DNA from 4 places in the Delftia sp. Cs1-4 genome. Region 3 is predicted to be linked to each of the others. Evidence: predicted binding sites of a transcription regulator. Region 3 holds the regulator's gene; each other region holds the start of a gene.
What was found. Region 3 encodes LexA, which represses DNA repair genes until DNA is damaged. Its sites were predicted from a motif close to ACTGTATNNNNATACAGT; they were not measured.
Positions count from the first base shown of each region.

Region 1 (4,629 bases), 1.1 Mb from region 3:
ATCTCGCGGCGGCGGCGTTCCTCGGCCAGGCGGCGGAAGATTTCCCAGACATCCTGCGGCGCCTCGAAATACTCGCGCCGGTCGCCGGGCTGGTGGCGCAATTGCACCAGGCGCCAGGCCTGCAATTCCTTGAGCCCCATGCTCACGTTGGAGCGCGAGAACTCCAGCGTCTCGGCGATCTGGTCGGCATTGAGCGGCTCGGGCGAAAGAAACAGCAGTGCGTAGATCTGGCCTACCGTGCGGTTGATGCCCCAGCGGCTGCCCATCTCGCCGAAGTGCGAGACGAACTGCCGGTTCAACGCCGGAAGAGGTTTGGATTGCGTCATGGCATGCATTGTGCCTGCGCGTGCGCGGCACGCTCCGGGCGGCTTGGGAAGCGATGTGTCAGCTTTCTGCAAGTCGTGTCCAAAAGGCGCACAATGGCGCCTTTGCGGGCTTGCGGCCAGGCGGCCCGGGCCCTGCGCCTTCCCGCCCCGTACCGACTACAGATTGCCCCATGTCCCACGCTAGCCGCAGTGCACTGATCGACTGCACCAAGGGCCTGGCCTGTGCCGCCATCATCTGGCACCACCTGGCCTTCTACGGCCCCATGTCCGATATCGCCCATCCGGCCGCGCCGGACCTCATCGACTGGCTCTATGAATATGCGCGCATGGCCGTGCAGATCTTCCTGGTGCTGGGCGGCTACCTGGCGGCAGCCAGCATGGCGCCGCAAGGCCACGGCCAGCACAGCGATCCGTGGTCGCGCATCGGGCGCCGCTTCGTGCGTCTGGTCGTGCCCTATGCGGTGGCGCTGGTCGTGGCCATCGTGGTCTCGGCGGCCGTGCGGCCCTGGTTCGACCATGCCTCGGTCTCCGGCGAGCCCGATCTCTGGCAACTGGTGGCGCATGCGCTGCTGCTGCAGAACATCGTGGGCGAGGAGTCGCTGTCTGCCGGCGTCTGGTATGTGTCCATCGACTTTCAGCTGTTTGCGCTGACTGCGCTGCTGCTGGCTGGCACGCGCTGGGGCGGTGCCTTGCTGCGCCGCCGCTTTGGCGGCGACGCCCTGTCACGCTGCTGGCCCTGGGCGCTGAGCGTGGCGCAGGCGCTGGTGGTGATCGGCGTGGCGGCTTCGCTGCTGGGCTTCAATCTGGATGCGCAATGGGATGTGTGGGCGCCGTACTTCTTTGGCGCCTACGGCCTGGGCATGCTGGCCTACTGGGCCGCGCATGCGGACAAGTCCTCGACGGCCTGGAGCTGGTCCCTGCTGATCGTGGCCCTGGTCGTGGCGGCACTGGCACTGGAGTGGCGCGACCGCATCGCGCTGGCCGGTGCCACGGCGCTGGCCCTGGTCGTGGCCATGCGCAGCCCCGCGTTTGCGCAGGCGCAAGGCTGGGCGCCGCTGCGCCGGCTGGGCAAGATTTCGTACTCGGTGTTTCTCGTGCACTTCTCGGTCTGCCTGCTGGTCAATGCCGTGGAAAGCCATTTCTGGCCACATTCCATTCCCGCCGCCCTGCTGGGCATGTGCACGGCCTTCGTGCTGTCGATTGCGGCCGGCCATCTGCTGTACGAGCGCGTGGAGCGCCACGTTCCCAGCTGGCACATGGCGCTGCGCTGGCAGGCGGGCCTGGTGGGCACCGGCCTGATCGCGGCGTTTCTGGCAGGCCTGCGCTGAGGCGCCGTGCGTCAGTCCACAAACAACAAAGGCAGCCGGTTGGCTGCCTTTTTCGCTTCACGCCGGTCGGCGTTCAACGGTGCAGCTCGCCTGCGCTTTCCGGCTGGAACTCGATGGCATCCACGCGCACGGTGACCTGGCCCGAGGGGCCGGCCATGCGCGACTGGTCGCCCACGCTCAGGCCCAGCAGGGCAATGCCCACGGGCGCGAAGACCGACACCTTGTCGGAGCTGCCATCCATCTCCTTGGGATAGACCAGGGTCAGCGTGTTGGACTTGCCCGACTCCAGCAGCGTGAAGCGCACGGTGGAGTTCATGGTCACCACATTGGGCGGCATTTCCTTGGGCTCGAGCACGTCGGCGCGGTCCAGCTCGGCCTCGAGCGCGTCGCGGCCGGGGAAGGCGGGTTGCTTGTCCAGCAGGGCCTCGATGCGCTCCAGGTCCAGGGACGAAAGAATGATGTGGGGCTTGCGCTCCATGGTGTTGGCTCCCTTGTGTGCTTGCGCCGTGGCTGCAGTGAAGGGCAGCGGCGCCCAAACGGACAAAAGCCCGGGCAACGCGGTTGTCCGGGCCAAGGCATCTTCAGAAAAGAGAAAAGCACCAAGTTGGTGCGATAGGCCCATTGTGCAGGCCCGTGTGGGTTCTGCCAAGCGAACCCGCACGGTGCGGTGCGGATTGGCGCGGGCACTTGCCAAGCCGGCAAAACCCACTTCGCAACTGCAGGCATGCGGGGAGTGCTTGGCGGTATGACTGTATTTTTATACAGTTGCTCCATGCTTCCCAGTCCTCCCACGCCTCATCACGACACGGCCCGGGTGCCCCTGCACGCCATCAAGGGCCGGGGCGCAGCCAGCCAACTGGCCCACCGCTTCACCACCGACCCGCGCGAGGCCTTCGATGACGGCTGGGGCAGTCTTGAGGCGCCGGCCGAAGGCGAGGAAGCCGCGCCCCTGCGCACCGAACTGCGCTGGGAGCAGGCCCGCTCGGCGCTGAGCCGCCACCAGTCGCCCGACCTGCCGTTTCACATGGGGCTCAATCCCTACCGGGGCTGCGAGCATGGATGCATCTATTGCTATGCCCGGCCCACGCACAGCTACCTGGGCTGGTCGCCGGGGCTGGACTTCGAGACCCGGCTCATCGCCAAGCAGAACCTGCCCGAGCTGCTGCGCGCCGAGCTGTCGCGCGCCAGCCATGTGGCCGCGCCCGTGATGCTGGGCTCGGTCACCGACTGCTACCAGCCCGTGGAGCGCGAGCTGGGGCTGACGCGCCGCCTGATCGAAGTGCTGGCCGAGGCGCGCCACCCGTTTTCCATCGTCACCAAGGGCAGCGGGGTGGAGCGTGACCTGGACCTGCTGGCCCCGCTGGCGCGCCAGGGCCTGGCCTCGGTGCACATCACGCTGACCACGCTGGACGCCGACCTGGCACGCCACCTGGAGCCGCGCGCCGCCGCGCCGCACCGCCGGCTGCGCAGCATCCGCGCGCTGACCGAAGCGGGCGTACCCGTGGGCGTGAGCCTGGCACCGCAGATTCCCTTCATCAACGAAGACCTGGAGAAGGTGCTGGAGGCGGCCGCCGACGCAGGCGCGCGCCACGCCTTCTATGCCGTGCTGCGCCTGCCCTGGGAAGTGGCGCCGCTGTTCGAGCAATGGCTGCAGGTGCACTACCCCGACCGCGCCCGCCGCGTGATGGAGCGCGTGCGCGACCTGCACGGCATCCAGGGCGAGCAGCGCGAGGCCGGCCGCGTGTACAACGCCGAGTTCGGCCAGCGCATGAAGGGCACGGGCCACTGGGCCGAGCTGCTGCGCCAGCGCTTTGCCCTGGCCTGCCGTCGGCATGGATTCAACCGCGAGCCGCTGCGGCTCGATTGCAGCCTCTACCACCCGTCGCTTTTGCTGCCGCAACGCAGCCTGTTCTGAGAGCCTGCGTGCCAGGCACAGGTCAGGGCATGGTTCGCTAGCGGGAATCGATAAGCTCGGACAAGGCGGCCGCCAGCGGGGAGCGCACCGACGATCGCAGCCACACCATGCCCACTTCGCGGGACGGGCTCGGAGGGGGCAGCGGCCATCGGCGCGTTCTGGCATCCGGCGGTCCCAGCACGGGCCAGTCCGGCAGGATGGAGACACCGAAGCCTTCCGCAACCAGCTGTGCGATCTGCTCGATGCCGTCCAGCTCGAAGCGCACTTTCGGCTTGATGCCGTGGCCCCGCAGGTATTCATCCGCCATTTTTCCTGCCACCACCTTGCGGTCGTACTGGATGAAGGGCTCGCGTGCGGCCGTGAGCAGCGGATCGCGCACCTTCATGTCCCGGGGCGCGAGAAGAATCAGCGCCTCGCTGCGCATCAGCCGCCATTCGCAGGTCTTGGGCATGGCGAAGGCCGGGTGCACAAGGATGGCCGCATCCAGATGGCCGGTCTGCACCTGGTCCAGCAGCAGTGAGGAAGTGCCGGGTTCGATGTAGACGCGCACGGCCGGATGGGCGCTCATCCATCGGCGCAGCAGCGGGGGCACCAGGCCCATCAGCGCCGTGGGCGTTGCCCCCAGCCTCAGGGGGCCTGCGGGAAGCTCGGTGGCCGAGGCGGCCGACCTCAGGTTCTCCACGGATTTGAGCACCTCCCGCGCATGCTCCACGATCCGGGCGCCAACGACGGTGGGCCGTACCGTCCGGCCCACCCGCGTGAGCAGTGCGCAGCCCACGTCGGCCTCCAGCGCACGCATCTGCTGGGCCACGGTGGTGGGCGGCAGGTCCAGCCTGCGCGCGGCGTCGGCCATCGAGCCGCAGTCCACGACGGCCATGAAGCTCTGGAGAAAGCGCGAATCCATGCGACGCATTTTGCGTCATCTGAACCATGGGACACCATCTTTGTTGCAGATCTCCTGAAGCGCAAAGTTCGCTCGTTCCCGCTTCCAAACCATGTCAGGAGAGCTCATGCCCCTCATCGAATCCATTGAAGTCTGCGTTGCCCGCGTGCCGCTGGA
Region 1 covers NC_015563.1:4,801,037-4,805,665, reverse strand. Annotated here, with positions in the region: gene DELCS14_RS21060 (GbsR/MarR family transcriptional regulator) at 1-335, opposite strand, end outside; gene DELCS14_RS21055 (acyltransferase family protein) at 497-1,654, shown strand; gene rnk (nucleoside diphosphate kinase regulator) at 1,728-2,132, opposite strand; gene DELCS14_RS21045 (PA0069 family radical SAM protein) at 2,427-3,569, shown strand; gene DELCS14_RS21040 (LysR family transcriptional regulator) at 3,607-4,473, opposite strand; gene DELCS14_RS21035 (mandelate racemase/muconate lactonizing enzyme family protein) at 4,580-4,629, shown strand, end outside.
Region 1: the regulator LexA is predicted to act here: its motif matches at 2,403-2,420, upstream of DELCS14_RS21045 (PA0069 family radical SAM protein).

Region 2 (4,629 bases), 1.9 Mb from region 3:
CGCCGAACTGCCGGCCGGGCAGGGGCCAGGGGCCGTTTTCGATGTCGGCGCACAGCAGCTCGCCCACGCCCTGCAGGCCGGCCAGGGCCTGGGCGTCGCGGTCCACGCCGGTGACGGCGTGGCCACGCGCATGGAACCAGCGCATGTGCCGGCCGGGCCCGCAGGCCACGTCAAGCACCGAGGCCTGGGGCGCCAGAAGGTGCGACCAGCGTTGGATCCAGGACGAGGGCGGCGTGGCTGCGTGCATGTGCAATTTTGGAAATAAAGTGAAAGCGGCCGACATTGTGCCGGCAGGCCTTCGCCGCTGCCGCTTCCATTTCAGAAGCAGGCCCAGATCTGGTCTGCCATGCCCAGCATGAACTGCGGCTGCAGGTAGAGCATGAAGACCAGGCCCAGCACCAGCAGCACGGCGGCCCACAGCGCCAGCCTGCGCAGGATGCGTGGGCGGGGCCTGGTGGATGTGGTCATGGATGTCGTCATGTCAGGCAGCGGCCTGGGCCGCGCGCAACCGTGCCACCGGGGCTTCGCGGATGGGCAGGTTCAGCAGGCCGGCGGCCACGCCCAGGCCGATGGCCAGGTACCAGACCACCTGGTAGCTGCCCGTGTGGTCATAGAGATAGCCGCCCAGCCAGACGCCCAGGAAGCTGCCCACCTGGTGGCTGAAGAACACCATGCCGCTCAACATGGACAGATGCTGCACGCCGAAGATCTGGGCCACGGTGGCGTTGGTCAGCGGCACGGTGGACAGCCACAGCAGGCCCATGGCGGCAGAGAAGATGTAGACCGACCAGGGCGTCAGCGGCGCCAGCAGGAAGAGCACGATCACCACCGAGCGCGTGAAGTAGATGGTGGACAGCAGGTAGCGCTTGGGCAGGCGCTGGCCGAGGTTGCCGGCCACGTAGGTGCCAACGATGTTGAACAGCCCCACCAGCGCCAGCGACACGCTGGCCACTTGTGGCGCCAGCCCGTAGTCCTTGAGGTAGCTGGGCATGTGCACTCCGATGAACATCACCTGGAAGCCGCAGACGAAGTAGCCGGCCGTCAGCAGCACGAAGCTGGGCGTGCGCAGCGCTTCGGCGACGGCCTGGCCCGCGCTCTGGTCGCGCACGGGACGGGCGTTGCCGGGCTGGAAGCCCGGCTCGCGCAGGCCGAAGGCCAGCGGAATGATCATCAGCGCGCACAGCGACAGCAGCAGCAGGGCGTTGGACCAGCCGAAGCTCGAGATCAGGCTGCCTTCCACGGGCACCATGAAGAACTGGCCGAAGGAGCCCGCCGCCGCCGTCACGCCCATGGCCCAGCTGCGCCGCGCCACGGGAATCTGGCGGCCCAGCACACCGTAGATCACGGCATAGGTGGTGCCTGCCTGGGCTGCGCCTATCACCACGCCGGCCGTCAGGGCGAACCAGGTTGTCGTGGGTGCCATGGCCATGCCGGCCAGGCCCAGCGCATACAGCAGCGCGCCCACCAGGAGCACGCGGAAGGCGCCGAAGCGGTCGGCCAGCATGCCGCCGAAGATGCCGAGCACGCCCCAGGACAGGTTCTGGATGGCGATGGCCAGCGCGAAGGACTCGCGCGTCCAGCCCATCTCCTGGGTGATGGGCTGCAGCCACAGGCCGAAGCCATGGCGGATTCCCATGGACAGCGTCACGACTGCGCCCCCGCACAGCAGTATCTGCACCATGGACATGGGTTGGTTGTTTTTTTGCATGCGGCAAACTTTAGCGAAACTCCGGGTTTTGCGCTGTGCCGCTTGGGTCGCCCATGCGCCAGCGCGGCCCTTGATGGCAGCGGCTTTTTCGGGATAGTCAATGTCAATGACTGTGAATGCATCCAGCACTGAGCCGGGCCGCGCACTACAATCCGCCCCCATGGCAGTCAAACCATCTCCCACTTCCGCCAGCGAATACTCCGAAGGCTCGATACGCGTGCTCAAGGGCCTTGAGCCCGTCAAGCAGCGTCCCGGCATGTACACGCGCACCGACAACCCCCTGCATGTGCTGCAGGAGGTGATCGACAACGCGGCCGACGAGGCACTGGCCGGCTTCGGCAAGAAAATCCGCTTCACCCTGCATTCCGACGGCTCCTACAGCGTCGAAGACGACGGCCGGGGCATCCCCTTCGGCATGCATCCCGAGGAAAAGGCGCCCGTGGTGGAGCTGGTCTTCACGCGGCTGCATGCGGGCGGCAAGTTCGACAAGGGCAAGGGCGGCGCCTACAGCTTCTCGGGCGGCCTGCACGGCGTGGGCGTCTCGGTCACGAACGCGCTGGCCACGCGCCTTGAGGCCTGCATCCACCGCGAGGGCAAGGTGGCCACCATCGCCTTTTCAGGCGGTGACGTGGTCGAGCCCCTGCAGTCGCGGCCGCTGGCCGCGGGCGAACGCAAGCAGGGCACGACCGTGCGCGTGTGGCCCGATGCCCGCTATTTCGAATCGCCCCAGCTGCCCATGGGCGAGCTGATGCACCTTCTGCGCAGCAAGGCCGTGCTCATGCCCGGCGTCTCGGTGACCCTGGTCAACGAGAAGACGCGCGACACCCAGACCTGGCAGTTCAAGGGCGGCCTGCGCGACTACCTGCAGCAAAGCCTGCATGGCGAGGCGGTCATCCCCCTGTTCGAGGGCGAGGGCTTTGCCGACCGCCACCACGACAGCTTTGCCGAAGGCGAGGGCGCCGCCTGGTGCGTGGCCTTCACCGAGGACGGCGCACCGCTGCGCGAAAGCTATGTCAACCTGATCCCGACCACCGCCGGCGGCACGCATGACAGCGGCCTGCGCGACGGCCTGTTCCAGGCGGTCAAGGCCTTCATCGAGATGCACTCGCTGCTGCCCAAGGGCGTCAAGCTCATGCCGGATGACGTCTTTGCGCGCGCCAGCTATGTGCTCAACGCCAAGGTGCTGGACCCGCAGTTCCAGGGCCAGATCAAGGAGCGCCTGAACTCGCGCGATGCCGTGCGCCTGGTCAGCGGCTATGTGCGCCCCGCGCTGGAGCTGTGGCTCAACGAGCACGTGGAATGGGGCCGCAAGCTGGCCGAGATCGCCATCAAGGCCGCGCAGACCCGCCAGAAGGCGGGCCAGAAGGTCGAAAAGCGCAAGGGCTCGGGCGTGGCCGTGCTGCCGGGCAAGCTCACCGATTGCGAAAGCCGCGACCTGAGCCTGAACGAGGTCTTCCTGGTCGAGGGCGACTCGGCCGGCGGCAGCGCCAAGATGGGCCGCAACAAGGAAACCCAGGCCGTGCTGCCCCTGCGCGGCAAGGTGCTCAACACCTGGGAGGTGGACCGCGACCGGCTGTTCGCCAACAACGAAATCCATGACATCTCGGTGGCCATCGGCGTGGACCCCCATGGCCCCAACGACACGCCCGACCTGTCGGGCCTGCGCTACGGCAAGGTCTGCATTCTTTCGGATGCCGACGTGGACGGCTCGCACATCCAGGTGCTGCTGCTGACGCTGTTCTTCCGCCATTTCCCCAAGCTCATCGAGGCCGGCCACATCCATGTGGCGCTGCCGCCGCTGTTCCGTGTGGACGTGCCTGCGCGCGGCAAGAAGCCTGCGGCCAAGATGTACGCGCTGGACGAGGGCGAGCTGACCGCCATCCTGGACAAATCGGCCAAGGACGGCGTGCCGCGCGAGAAATGCCAGATCAGCCGCTTCAAGGGCCTGGGCGAGATGAATGCGGAGCAGCTGTGGGAGACCACGCTCAACCCCGACACGCGCCGCCTGCTGCCCGTGCAGTTCATGAACCTGGACTTCGCGGCGGCCGAGCAGGTCGTCACCAAGCTCATGGGCAAGGGCGAGGCCGCAGCGCGCCGCGAGCTCATGGAGCTCCATGGCGACGCCATTGAAGTCGATATCTGACCCATGACTGTGCTCCGTGCCGCCCTGAAGCACCGCCCGCACCTGGCGCGCGGCGCCGGGGTGCGCGCGCTGGCGGCGCTGGGCCTGGCCCTGGCGCTGTGGGGGCTGGCGCGGCCGGCGCATGCCGATCTCTGGGCCTTCGTGGACGAGCGCGGCATCACGCACTTCGCTGCCGAGGCGCTGGACGAGCGCTACAGGCTGTACTTTCGCGGCTCGGTCTATGACAGCACCGAGCAGGGGCTCAAGCCCCCGATGGTGCAGGCCGAGGCCGCTGCCGACACTGACGGCAGCGGCGATGCCGGCCGCAGGCTGCAGGCGCATACGCGGCTGCAAAGCTTCTTCGACATCTCGCCGCGCTACAAGAGCGTGCGCGGCCATCTGCGCAAGGCGGCGGACCACACGGGCGTGGACTACGACCTGCTCAAGGCCGTGATCGCCGTCGAGTCGGGCTTTGACGCGCAGGCCATCTCGCCCAAGGGGGCGGTCGGCCTGATGCAGCTGATGCCGGCCACGGCCCAGCGCTTCGGCGTGGAGGCCAGCCGCCAGCGCAGCGTGCAGCAGCAACTGGCCGATCCGGCCGTCAACGTGCCGGCCGGCGCGCGCTACCTCAACCATCTGATGGGGCTGTTCCCCGGCCGGCTGGACCTGGTGCTGGCCGCCTACAACGCAGGCGAGGGCGCCGTGCGGCGCGCGGGCCAGGCCATCCCTCCCTTCCAGGAAACCCGCAATTACGTGAAGGCCGTGCTCGGCATCTACGAGCAGCTGCAGGGCGGGCGCG
Region 2 covers NC_015563.1:1,720,127-1,724,755, forward strand. Annotated here, with positions in the region: gene DELCS14_RS07630 (class I SAM-dependent methyltransferase) at 1-247, opposite strand, end outside; gene DELCS14_RS30965 (hypothetical protein) at 319-468, opposite strand; gene DELCS14_RS07635 (MFS transporter) at 482-1,687, opposite strand; gene DELCS14_RS07640 (DNA topoisomerase IV subunit B) at 1,869-3,851, shown strand; gene DELCS14_RS07645 (lytic transglycosylase domain-containing protein) at 3,855-4,629, shown strand, end outside.
Region 2: the regulator LexA is predicted to act here: its motif matches at 1,818-1,835, upstream of DELCS14_RS07640 (DNA topoisomerase IV subunit B).

Region 3 (4,629 bases):
CCGCCGCTCCCACCCCGCCTCGGGCCGCACCTACCACGTCAAGTTCAACCCGCCCAAGGTCGAAGGCCAGGACGACGTGACCGGCGAGCCGCTGGTGCAGCGCGAAGACGACAAGGAAGAAACCGTCAAGAAGCGCCTGGACGTCTACAGCAGCCAGACCCGCCCCCTGGTGGACTACTACCGCGCATGGGCCGAAAAGGAAGCCGCAGCGGCGCCCAAGTACCGCGCCATCAGCGGCCTGGGCTCGGTCGAGGACATCACCCAACGCGCACTGGCTGCACTGGCTGAGTGATGCAGGCCATGTGCCGCAACGAAAAAAGCACCCGCCGGGTGCTTTTTTGTTGACCGCCAGCAACTGAAGAAATGCCGGCGTCGCCGCAGGCTCAATCGCGCGGCTGCGCTGCCAGCGCCAGCATCATCGCAATCCGGGCCTTTGCCACGGGCAGCTGCGCAAGATCGGCCTCTGCCGGGTTGGTCCCAAGGCCGGAGGCCACGGGCAGGCCTTCGGCACAGCGCGTGCCCCGCCAGATCCAGACGCCCTTGTCGCGGGCGCGCTGCAAGGCCGCTTCCATGCCTTCGTGAACCGTCGCATTGCCCGTGCCAGCCACGACGATGCCACGCACGCCTGCCGCCACCAGCGCATCCACGCCGCTGGCACGCGCCAAAGCGCCGCTGAACACCACCTCGACCCAGGGCAGCTCATCCAGCGCCAGCAGATCAGATGACATGGTCACAGGCACCATGGCCCGCGTGGACGGTGCGGAGGGGGAGGACGGCGCATCGGGCACCAGCCAGCGCACACACCCTTCCTCCACCAACGCCTGCGGCCCGCCTTCCACGGAGCGCATTGCCTGCAGCCGGTAGGGATGGACCTTCTGCACCTGGGCTGCCGCATGCACCTCGCCGCCTGCCACCACCCATACGCCGCTGCGCCCGCCGATGGCAGCCACGGTCACGGCATCGCGCAGATTCTGTGGTCCGTCTGCCAACAGGGCCGTGGCCGGGCGCATGGCGCAGGTCAACACGATGGGTTTGGTGGCCGGCAGCAGGCTGTGCAGCAGCCAGGCCGTCTCTTCCAGCGTGTCCGTTCCATGCGTGATCACCACGGCGCGTGTATCCGCATCCTCCAGTGCCTGCGTGCAGGCGCGCAGCAACGCGCGCCATAGGGGCCAGTCCATATCCTTGCTGTCCACCTGCGCGATCTGCTGCGTCTGCACGGGCCCCAGCGCCTGCTGCTCCAGGTCCGGCACGGCCTCCAGCAGCGACTGCACCGTGATCTGCCCGGCCTTGTACCCCACGCCCTGCGACTGCGAATCCGCCCGGCCGGCGATGGTCCCGCCCGTGCCCAGAATCACCAACTTTGACTGCCCCACTTGCACCTCTTGGAAAACTGGTTAAAAATACAGATACTGTATAAATCATCAGATGGCCTCCCAGCCTGCCATCTGCCCTCAAGGACCGGACGCACGCCATGCTCGACCATCCCAAGCTCACCGCCCGCCAGCAACAGATCCTGGACCTGATCCAGGCCGCCATCTCCCGCACGGGCGCGCCTCCCACCCGCGCGGAAATCGCCAACACGCTGGGCTTCAAGTCCGCCAACGCAGCCGAAGAACACCTGCAGGCCCTGGCCCGCAAAGGTGTGATCGAACTGGTCAGCGGCACCTCGCGCGGCATTCGCCTGCGTACCGACACCGTGCGCAACATCAATGCTGCGCGCGGCACCAGCTTCGGACTACCGCTGTCGGCCCTGGCACCGCTGATGCTGCCCCTGGTGGGCCGCGTTGCGGCGGGCTCGCCCATTCTCGCCCAGGAACATATCGACCAAACCTATTCCGTCGAGCCCAGCCTGTTCCAGACGCGCCCCGACTATCTGCTGCGCGTGCGCGGCATGTCCATGCGCGACGCGGGCATCATGGACGGCGACCTGCTGGCCGTGCAGTCCGCACACGAAGCCCGCAACGGCCAGATCGTCGTGGCACGCCTGGGTGATGAAGTCACCGTCAAGCGCCTGCGCCGCACCACGCAGGGCGTGGAACTTCTGCCGGAAAACCCCGATTACCCGGTGATCCGAGTCGCCCCCGAAGAGGCCTTTGCCATTGAAGGCCTGGCCGTGGGACTGATCCGCAACAGCATGTCCATGTAAGCCGGACTGGCGGCCCTTCTCAGGCCGCCTCACCCCATTTCACGCACCGCCCAGGTGGTAGGCGCGAAGCCTTGGAGCTTCGCCCTGGGCGGAGCTTTGCCCGCAAACCGCAATCCTGCCTGTGTCCATGCCTCTTTGAAACACGCCAACAGGAGTCGTCACATGGGATTCGCTCTGCCAACACTGTCTTCTTTTTCCTTCCTGCGCCTGGCACATGGCATCCGCCTGACTGCGACCGCCATGGAGTCGGCCATGCCTCTTGCACAAGCCCCTGCGTGCCAGCCATTACCTGCCGCAGCACCCGAGCCCGCCAACGTGATCTCTTTCAGCAAGGCACGCCGGCGCAGCCAGCAGCGCCGCGGCAAGGCCGCACGCGCTGCAGACCATGGAGATGCCCAGCTGATCCTGCCCTTGCTGCCGACGCAGCCCACCCTGCAATCCGCGCCTGAGCAGCCTTCAGGCCTGCGCATCATCCAGCGGTCGCCGCAGGAGCAGCCGGAATGCCTGTTCATCTCCGGGCGCATGGCCGATGTCTGCGCTGCTCTGGAGCGCATGGAGGCACACGGCGGATCAGCGTCCAACTGAGGCCCGATGCAAGGTGTGCGACACACCTTGCACGACACAAACTGGGTGGCGTGGACCGCGTGCCGCACGAGGAATCGGCCTGCGCAAAGCTGCTGCAGGCTGGCGGCCACCACTACCCTGTAGCGCACATGCAACAAGTGGACGCCCTCTTTGCGGGAGGGGCGCCGGCCTGAAAGATAATTGATAAGCATTCTTATTATCTTTTGCAGCAGCGATTGCCACTGCGCGCCCGCCTCCTCCGCCCCAGCCTTCTCCGTGCACAGCCTCTACCAGAACCACCATCCCTGGCTGGAAAGCCTGCTGCGCAAACGCCTGGGCAACCGTGACGATGCCGCCGACCTGGCCCAGGACACCTTTGTGCGCCTGCTGCGCTCGCCCCTGCCGCAGCAGGACATCCGCGAACCCAGGCGCTACCTGGCCACCATCGCCCGGGGCCTGGTCGCCGACCTGTTTCGCCGCCGCACGCTGGAGCAGTCCTATCTGGACTATCTGGCCCAGTTGCCGCAATCGCTGGCGCCTTCGCCCGAAGAGCAGGCCATCGTCCAGCAGACCCTGCTGGATGTGGACCGCATGCTCCAAGGCCTTCCGCCCAAGGTTCGCGAAGCCTTCGTGCTGGCCCAGTTCGAGGAACTGAGCTACCCAGAGATCGCCCAGCGCCTGGGTGTATCGCTGCGCACCGTCAGCAACTACCTGACCCGGGCGATGGAGCATTGCTGCCTGGTCCTGGCATAGCCACATGGGCGAGAGACATCTGGAAGGCAACGACCGCCGCGCCTTGCATGAGGCCGCCGCCTGGCACGTGAAACTGCGCGGCGCCTCCGCCACAGCGGGCCTGCAACAGGACTGGCAGAAATGGCATGAGGCCGATCCCGCCCACCAGCGCGCCTGGCTGCGCGTGCAATCCGTCACCGCGCAACTGTCGCATCTGCCCGCCCCCCTGGCGCGCCAGGCGCTGGGCCGTCGCGCCTCGCCCACCCGCCGCTCCGTGGTGCGCGGCGTGGCGCTGGGCCTGGGCAGCGGCGCCACGGCCTGGATGGCCTGGAAAGGCGCACCACTGGAAAGCTGGCAGGCAGGGCAGCGCACAGCCACAGGCGAGCGCCGGAATCTGACGCTGCCCGACGGCTCCCTGGTGGCCCTGGATACGGCAACCGCCTTGGACACCGTTTTTGACGACCGCCAGCGCCTGCTGCGCCTGCACCGTGGCCGCATCCTCGTCGCCACCGAGCCCGACGCGCTGGGCCGTCCCTTCAGCGTGCAGACACCGCAAGGCCACGTACTGGCCCTGGGCACGCGCTTCACGGTCCATCTTGCGGACGATGGCCTGTGCCACGTCACCGTGCAGGAAAAGGCCGTGCGCCTGCAGCCTCTGGACAGCGATGCGCCCTCCGCGCAATTGCAGGCCGGACAGCAGGCCGCCTTCTCTTCCAGCGCCACCCAGCCGCCCACGTCCGCAGACCCCTTTGCAGCCAGCTGGCATGAAGGCGGCCTGGTCGCGCTGGACATGCCGTTGGGCCAGCTGATTGACGCCCTTGCCCGCTACCGGCCCGGCTACCTGGGCTGCTCGGCCGAGGTCGCCGGGATGCTTGTCTCGGGCGCCTTTCCCGTGGATGACACGGATCGCGCCCTGGCCGCGCTCGTCAGCCGCTTTCCTCTGCAATTGCGCACGCGCACCCGCTATTGGGTGGAGGTGCAAGCTCGATCAAGCTGAGATGATGGGATGAGGCCGTGGCGAAGTCTCTCGTCCAGGCCGGCACTTCAGACCGGCGCATACGGGTGATGCACCACGTCGAAGCCCTCCTCGTCGGAGGGCGCGACAAAGTAGCTCGTGATCAGGTCGAATTGCTCATCGCTGGCCTGAAACGGATGCTCGCCTGCCGCATTGCGCACACGCAAGCGCT
Region 3 covers NC_015563.1:3,665,346-3,669,974, forward strand. Annotated here, with positions in the region: gene adk (adenylate kinase) at 1-292, shown strand, start outside; gene DELCS14_RS16025 (asparaginase) at 384-1,373, opposite strand; gene lexA (transcriptional repressor LexA) at 1,472-2,146, shown strand; gene DELCS14_RS16035 (hypothetical protein) at 2,399-2,731, shown strand; gene DELCS14_RS16040 (sigma-70 family RNA polymerase sigma factor) at 2,987-3,463, shown strand; gene DELCS14_RS16045 (FecR domain-containing protein) at 3,468-4,439, shown strand; gene DELCS14_RS16050 (ATP-binding protein) at 4,487-4,629, opposite strand, start outside.

Region 4 (4,629 bases), 2.7 Mb from region 3:
TTGATGGCGTTGTCCACGAGGTTGCGAACCAGCTCCGTCAGCAGCGTGGCGTTGCCCTGCAGCCAGACGCCCGTGGCCGATGACTCGGCGCCGTCGTATCCCAGGTCCACATGCTTGTCCATGGCGCGCGGCAGGCAGTCGCGCACCACGTCGGTGACGATGCGCACCAGGTTGCAGGGCTGCATGGCCAGGCCGCGGCCCACGCCGGCGCTCTCGGCGCGCGCCAGCGCCAGCAACTGGTTCACCGTGTGCGTGGCACGGATGCTGGAGCGCGCAATCTGTGCCAGGGACTGCCGCAACTCCTCCGTGCTCACGCCCTCGCGCTGGGCCAGTTCGGCCTGCATGCGCAGCCCGGCCAGCGGTGTCTTGAGCTGGTGGGCCGCGTCGGCCAGAAAGCGCTTTTGCGTGGCCAGCGAATCACCGAGCCGACCCAGCAGGTCGTTGACCGAGTCCACCAGCGGCACGACTTCCAGCGGCACGTCCTTGTGGTTGATGGGCGAGAGGTCCTCGGGCCGGCGCGCGCGGATGCGCTCCTCCAGCCGGTGCAGCGGCTTGATGCCGCGCGCCAGCGCCAGCCACACCAGCAAGGCGGCCAGGGGCAGGATGACGAACTGGGGCAGCATCACGCCCTTGATGATTTCCGTGGCCAGCACGCTGCGCTTTTCGCGCGTCTCGGCCACCTGGACCAGGGCCTGGGGCTCGTCGGGCAGGGGCATGCGCACCCAGACATGAGCCACGCGCAGGTCAATGCCGCGAAACTCCGCATCGCGCAGCTGCACGGCCCCGCCGGTCGGTGCACCGCCGGGCGATAGATCGCCGGATGGCGGATCGTCGGACTCGGGCGGCAGCGGCAGATCGCGCTCGCCGGCCAGGTATTCGCCCTTTACGCCCAGCACCTGGAAATACACGGTGTCCGACTCGTCGGCGCGCAGGATCTCGCTGGCCGATTGCGGCAGGTTGAACAGCACCTTGCCCTGCTGCACCATCACCAGTTGCGCCAGCGCCTGGGCGTTGTACTCCAGCGCACGATCGAACGGCTTGTTGGCAAGGCCCTGGGCCACCAGCCAGGTCAGCGCCAGGCTCACGGGCCACAGCAGCAGCAGCGGCGTGAGCATCCAGTCAAGGATCTCGCCGAACAGTGAGCGCTGTTCACGCTGGAAGATTTTCATCGGCGGGCAGCCCTCACGACGGGTTCACGGCCCCGTGGCATCCGCCACTATGCGCAGGCAAGCCAACCCGGGCCTGACAGCCGGGGCAGCTGCCTCAGGAAGCGATCTTCTCAAGGCAGTAGCCCAGGCCGCGCACGGTGGCGATGCGGATGGGGCCGCGCTCTATCTTCTTGCGCAGGCGGTGGATATAGACCTCGATGGCGTTGTTGCTGACCTCGTCGCCCCATTCGCACAGGCGCTCGACCAACTGGTCCTTGCTGACCAGCCGCCCGGCCCGCTGCAGCAGCACTTCCAGCAGGCCCAGCTCGCGCGCCGACAGCTCGACCATCTTGCCGTCGATGGTGGCCACGCGGCCGGCCTGGTCGTAGACCAGGGGGCCGTGCTTGATGGTGCTGCTGGCGCCACCCATGCCGCGCCGCGTGAGAGCGCGCACACGCGCCTCCAGCTCGGACAGCGCAAACGGCTTGGCCATGTAGTCGTCGGCGCCGTAGTCCAGCCCCTGCACGCGCTCTTCCACGCTGTCGGCTGCCGTGAGGATGAGCACCGGCAGCGCATCGCCCCGGCCGCGCAGCTTCTTGAGCACTTCGAGCCCGTGCATCTTGGGCAGGCCCAGGTCCAGGATGAGCAGGTCGAACTCGCTGCTGGTCATCAGCGCGGTATCGGCCTCGCTGCCGTTGGCCACATGGCTGACCACGGCGCCCGAGCCGCGCAGGCTGCGCAGCAGACCATCGGCCAGGACCTGGTCGTCTTCGGCAATCAGAATGCGCATGGGGTTGTCTCCTGAAATACAGACGCGCTCTGGATGTTGGAAATGCGCGTCTTTGATTCCTAGGATTCTAGGATGCGCCCCGCCCCACGGGCAGGGACCTTACCCGAGTGAGCCGCCGCCCGCATAGGCCTCCAGCCCCAGCGCCACCACGGTGGCGATGTCGTCGCCGACTTCCTCGCGGAACTCGGCCTCGGCCTGGGACACGGCGTCATGGAAGGCTTGCAGCCATGCCAGGCCCGCAGGCGTGAAGCGGATGCGGCGTGCGCGCGCATCGCGCTCGTCGCTTTCGCGCGTGACCAGGCCCCAGGCCTCGCACTGGGCCACCAGGTCGCCCATGGACTGCTTGGTCATGCCAGCGCGCTCGGCCAGGTCGGTGAGCCTGTCGCCAGCCAGCGGCAGATGCCGCGTGATGTGGATGTGGGCCGCACCCACCTTGTCGCGCGCCGCAAGATTGGACAGCGCCAGCGGCACCTCCACATCGCGCGCCATGAGCTGCAGCACACGCGCGTCGAACCGCCGCATGGCATGGCCGAGCAGGCGGCCCAGGTGGGTCTGGCGCCAGGCGTCGGCGGGCGGCGTGACGGGGGAAAACTCACTCATGGATGCATTGTGGAGGCAAATCCAACAAGTCAGGAAAACTGACTAAAAACACCAACAAAACAAACCAACAAGCCCATAAACTACTGTTCAAGCATCCAGCCTGAATGCAAATACAGAGCTGAAACCCCAGCCAACCCAGGAGTCCGCATGAACACCGCCGTCACCACCGCCAACAGTGAAAAAGCCAAGGCCCTGCAGGCCGCACTCGCCCAGATCGAAAAGCAGTTCGGCAAGGGCACGATCATGCGCCTGGGTGAAGGCGAAGCCATCCAGGACATCCAGGTCGTCTCCACCGGCTCGCTGGGCCTGGACATCGCCCTGGGCGTGGGCGGCCTGCCCCGTGGCCGCGTGATCGAGATCTACGGCCCTGAATCCTCGGGCAAGACCACGCTGACGCTGCAGGTCATCGCCGAAATGCAAAAGCAGGGCGGCACCTGCGCCTTCATCGACGCCGAGCACGCACTGGACACCAGCTACGCCCAGAAGCTGGGCGTGAACCTCAACGAAGTGCTGATCAGCCAGCCCGATACCGGCGAGCAGGCCCTGGAAATCGTGGACAGCCTGGTGCGCTCGGGTGCCGTGGACATGATCGTCGTGGACTCGGTGGCCGCCCTCACACCCCGGGCCGAAATCGAAGGCGAGATGGGCGACCAGTTGCCCGGCCTGCAGGCCCGCCTGATGAGCCAGGCGCTGCGCAAGCTGACAGCCACCATCAAGAAGACCAACTGCATGGTCATCTTCATCAACCAGATCCGCATGAAGATCGGCGTGATGTTCGGCAGCCCCGAAACCACCACGGGCGGCAATGCGTTGAAGTTCTACGCCTCGGTCCGCCTGGACATCCGCCGCACCGGCACCATCAAGAAGGGCGACGAGGCCATCGGCAACGAGACCAAGGTCAAGGTCGTCAAGAACAAGGTCTCGCCTCCATTCAAGACCGCCGAGTTCGACATCCTCTTCGGCGAAGGCATCTCGCGCGAAGGTGAAATCCTGGACATGGGCGTCAACGCCAAGATCCTCGACAAGTCGGGCGCCTGGTATGCCTACAACGGCGAGAAGATCGGCCAGGGCCGTGACAACGCTCGCGAATTCCTGCGCGAGAACAGCGGCCTGGCCGTGGAGATCGAGAACAAGGTGCGCGACAGCCTGGGCATCGCCCTGCTGCCCACGGCCGGTGGCGATGCCCCCGAAGCCAAGGCCGCCAAGGCGGGCAAGGCCAAGGCCGACAAGGACGGCGTGATCGAAGCCTGAGCGGCCTGACCCCTCACTGCAGGCGCTGCCGCGCCTGCACACACTGTGTTTGCCATCTTGGCGCAGGCTCACGTCTGCGCCTTTTTTATCGCCGGGACGCCCCAAGGCAAAAAAGCGGCCCCCCTTGGGGGGCAGCGGACCTTGCGCAGCAAGGGGAGCGTGGGGGCCTTTTTTATTCGGGACGATTCAGGAGACATTGCCGCATGGGATTCGCCAAGCTGTCGCTCAAGGGCCGGGCGCTCAAGCTGCTGGGCCAGCGCGAACATTCACGGCTGGAGCTGGAACGCAAGCTCGCCCCTCATGTGGAGGAAGGCGAAGACCTGGGCGCCATGCTCGACGCGCTGGAGCAGCGCGGCTTCATCAGTGCCCAGCGCGTGGCCGAGTCCGTGCTGCACCGCAAGGCCGCGCGCTTTGGCACGGCACGCGTGGTGCAGGAGTTGCGCAACAAGGGACTGGACGACGGCCTGGTGCGCGCCGCCGCAGAGCAACTGCGTGCCACCGAACTGCAGCGCGCCCTTGCCGTATGGCGCCAGCGCTTCGGCGCACCACCGACCACACCGCAGGAACGACTCAAGCAGATGCGTTTCCTGGCCGCGCGCGGTTTTGGTGGAGAAATTGCGAGCAAGGTGCTGCGGGGGCGCAGCGAAGACTGGGACGCAGGAGCAGAGGACGAAGGCTAGCCTGCGCGCCGGGTCGCACCCCAGCACACCAGCGACCCCACGGTCACCAGCACCACGCCCTGCCAGAAGCCCCAGCCCGGCTGCACCTGCAGCCAGGCACTGGCCAGCAAGGCAGAGAACACGGGCGTGAAGTACGAGGCGGCAGCCATCACGGCCAGAT
Region 4 covers NC_015563.1:6,352,245-6,356,873, forward strand. Annotated here, with positions in the region: gene DELCS14_RS27920 (sensor histidine kinase) at 1-1,169, opposite strand, end outside; gene DELCS14_RS27925 (response regulator transcription factor) at 1,264-1,938, opposite strand; gene DELCS14_RS27930 (MarR family transcriptional regulator) at 2,038-2,538, opposite strand; gene recA (recombinase RecA) at 2,686-3,789, shown strand; gene recX (recombination regulator RecX) at 3,993-4,469, shown strand; gene yddG (aromatic amino acid DMT transporter YddG) at 4,466-4,629, opposite strand, start outside.
Region 4: the regulator LexA is predicted to act here: its motif matches at 2,638-2,655, upstream of recA (recombinase RecA).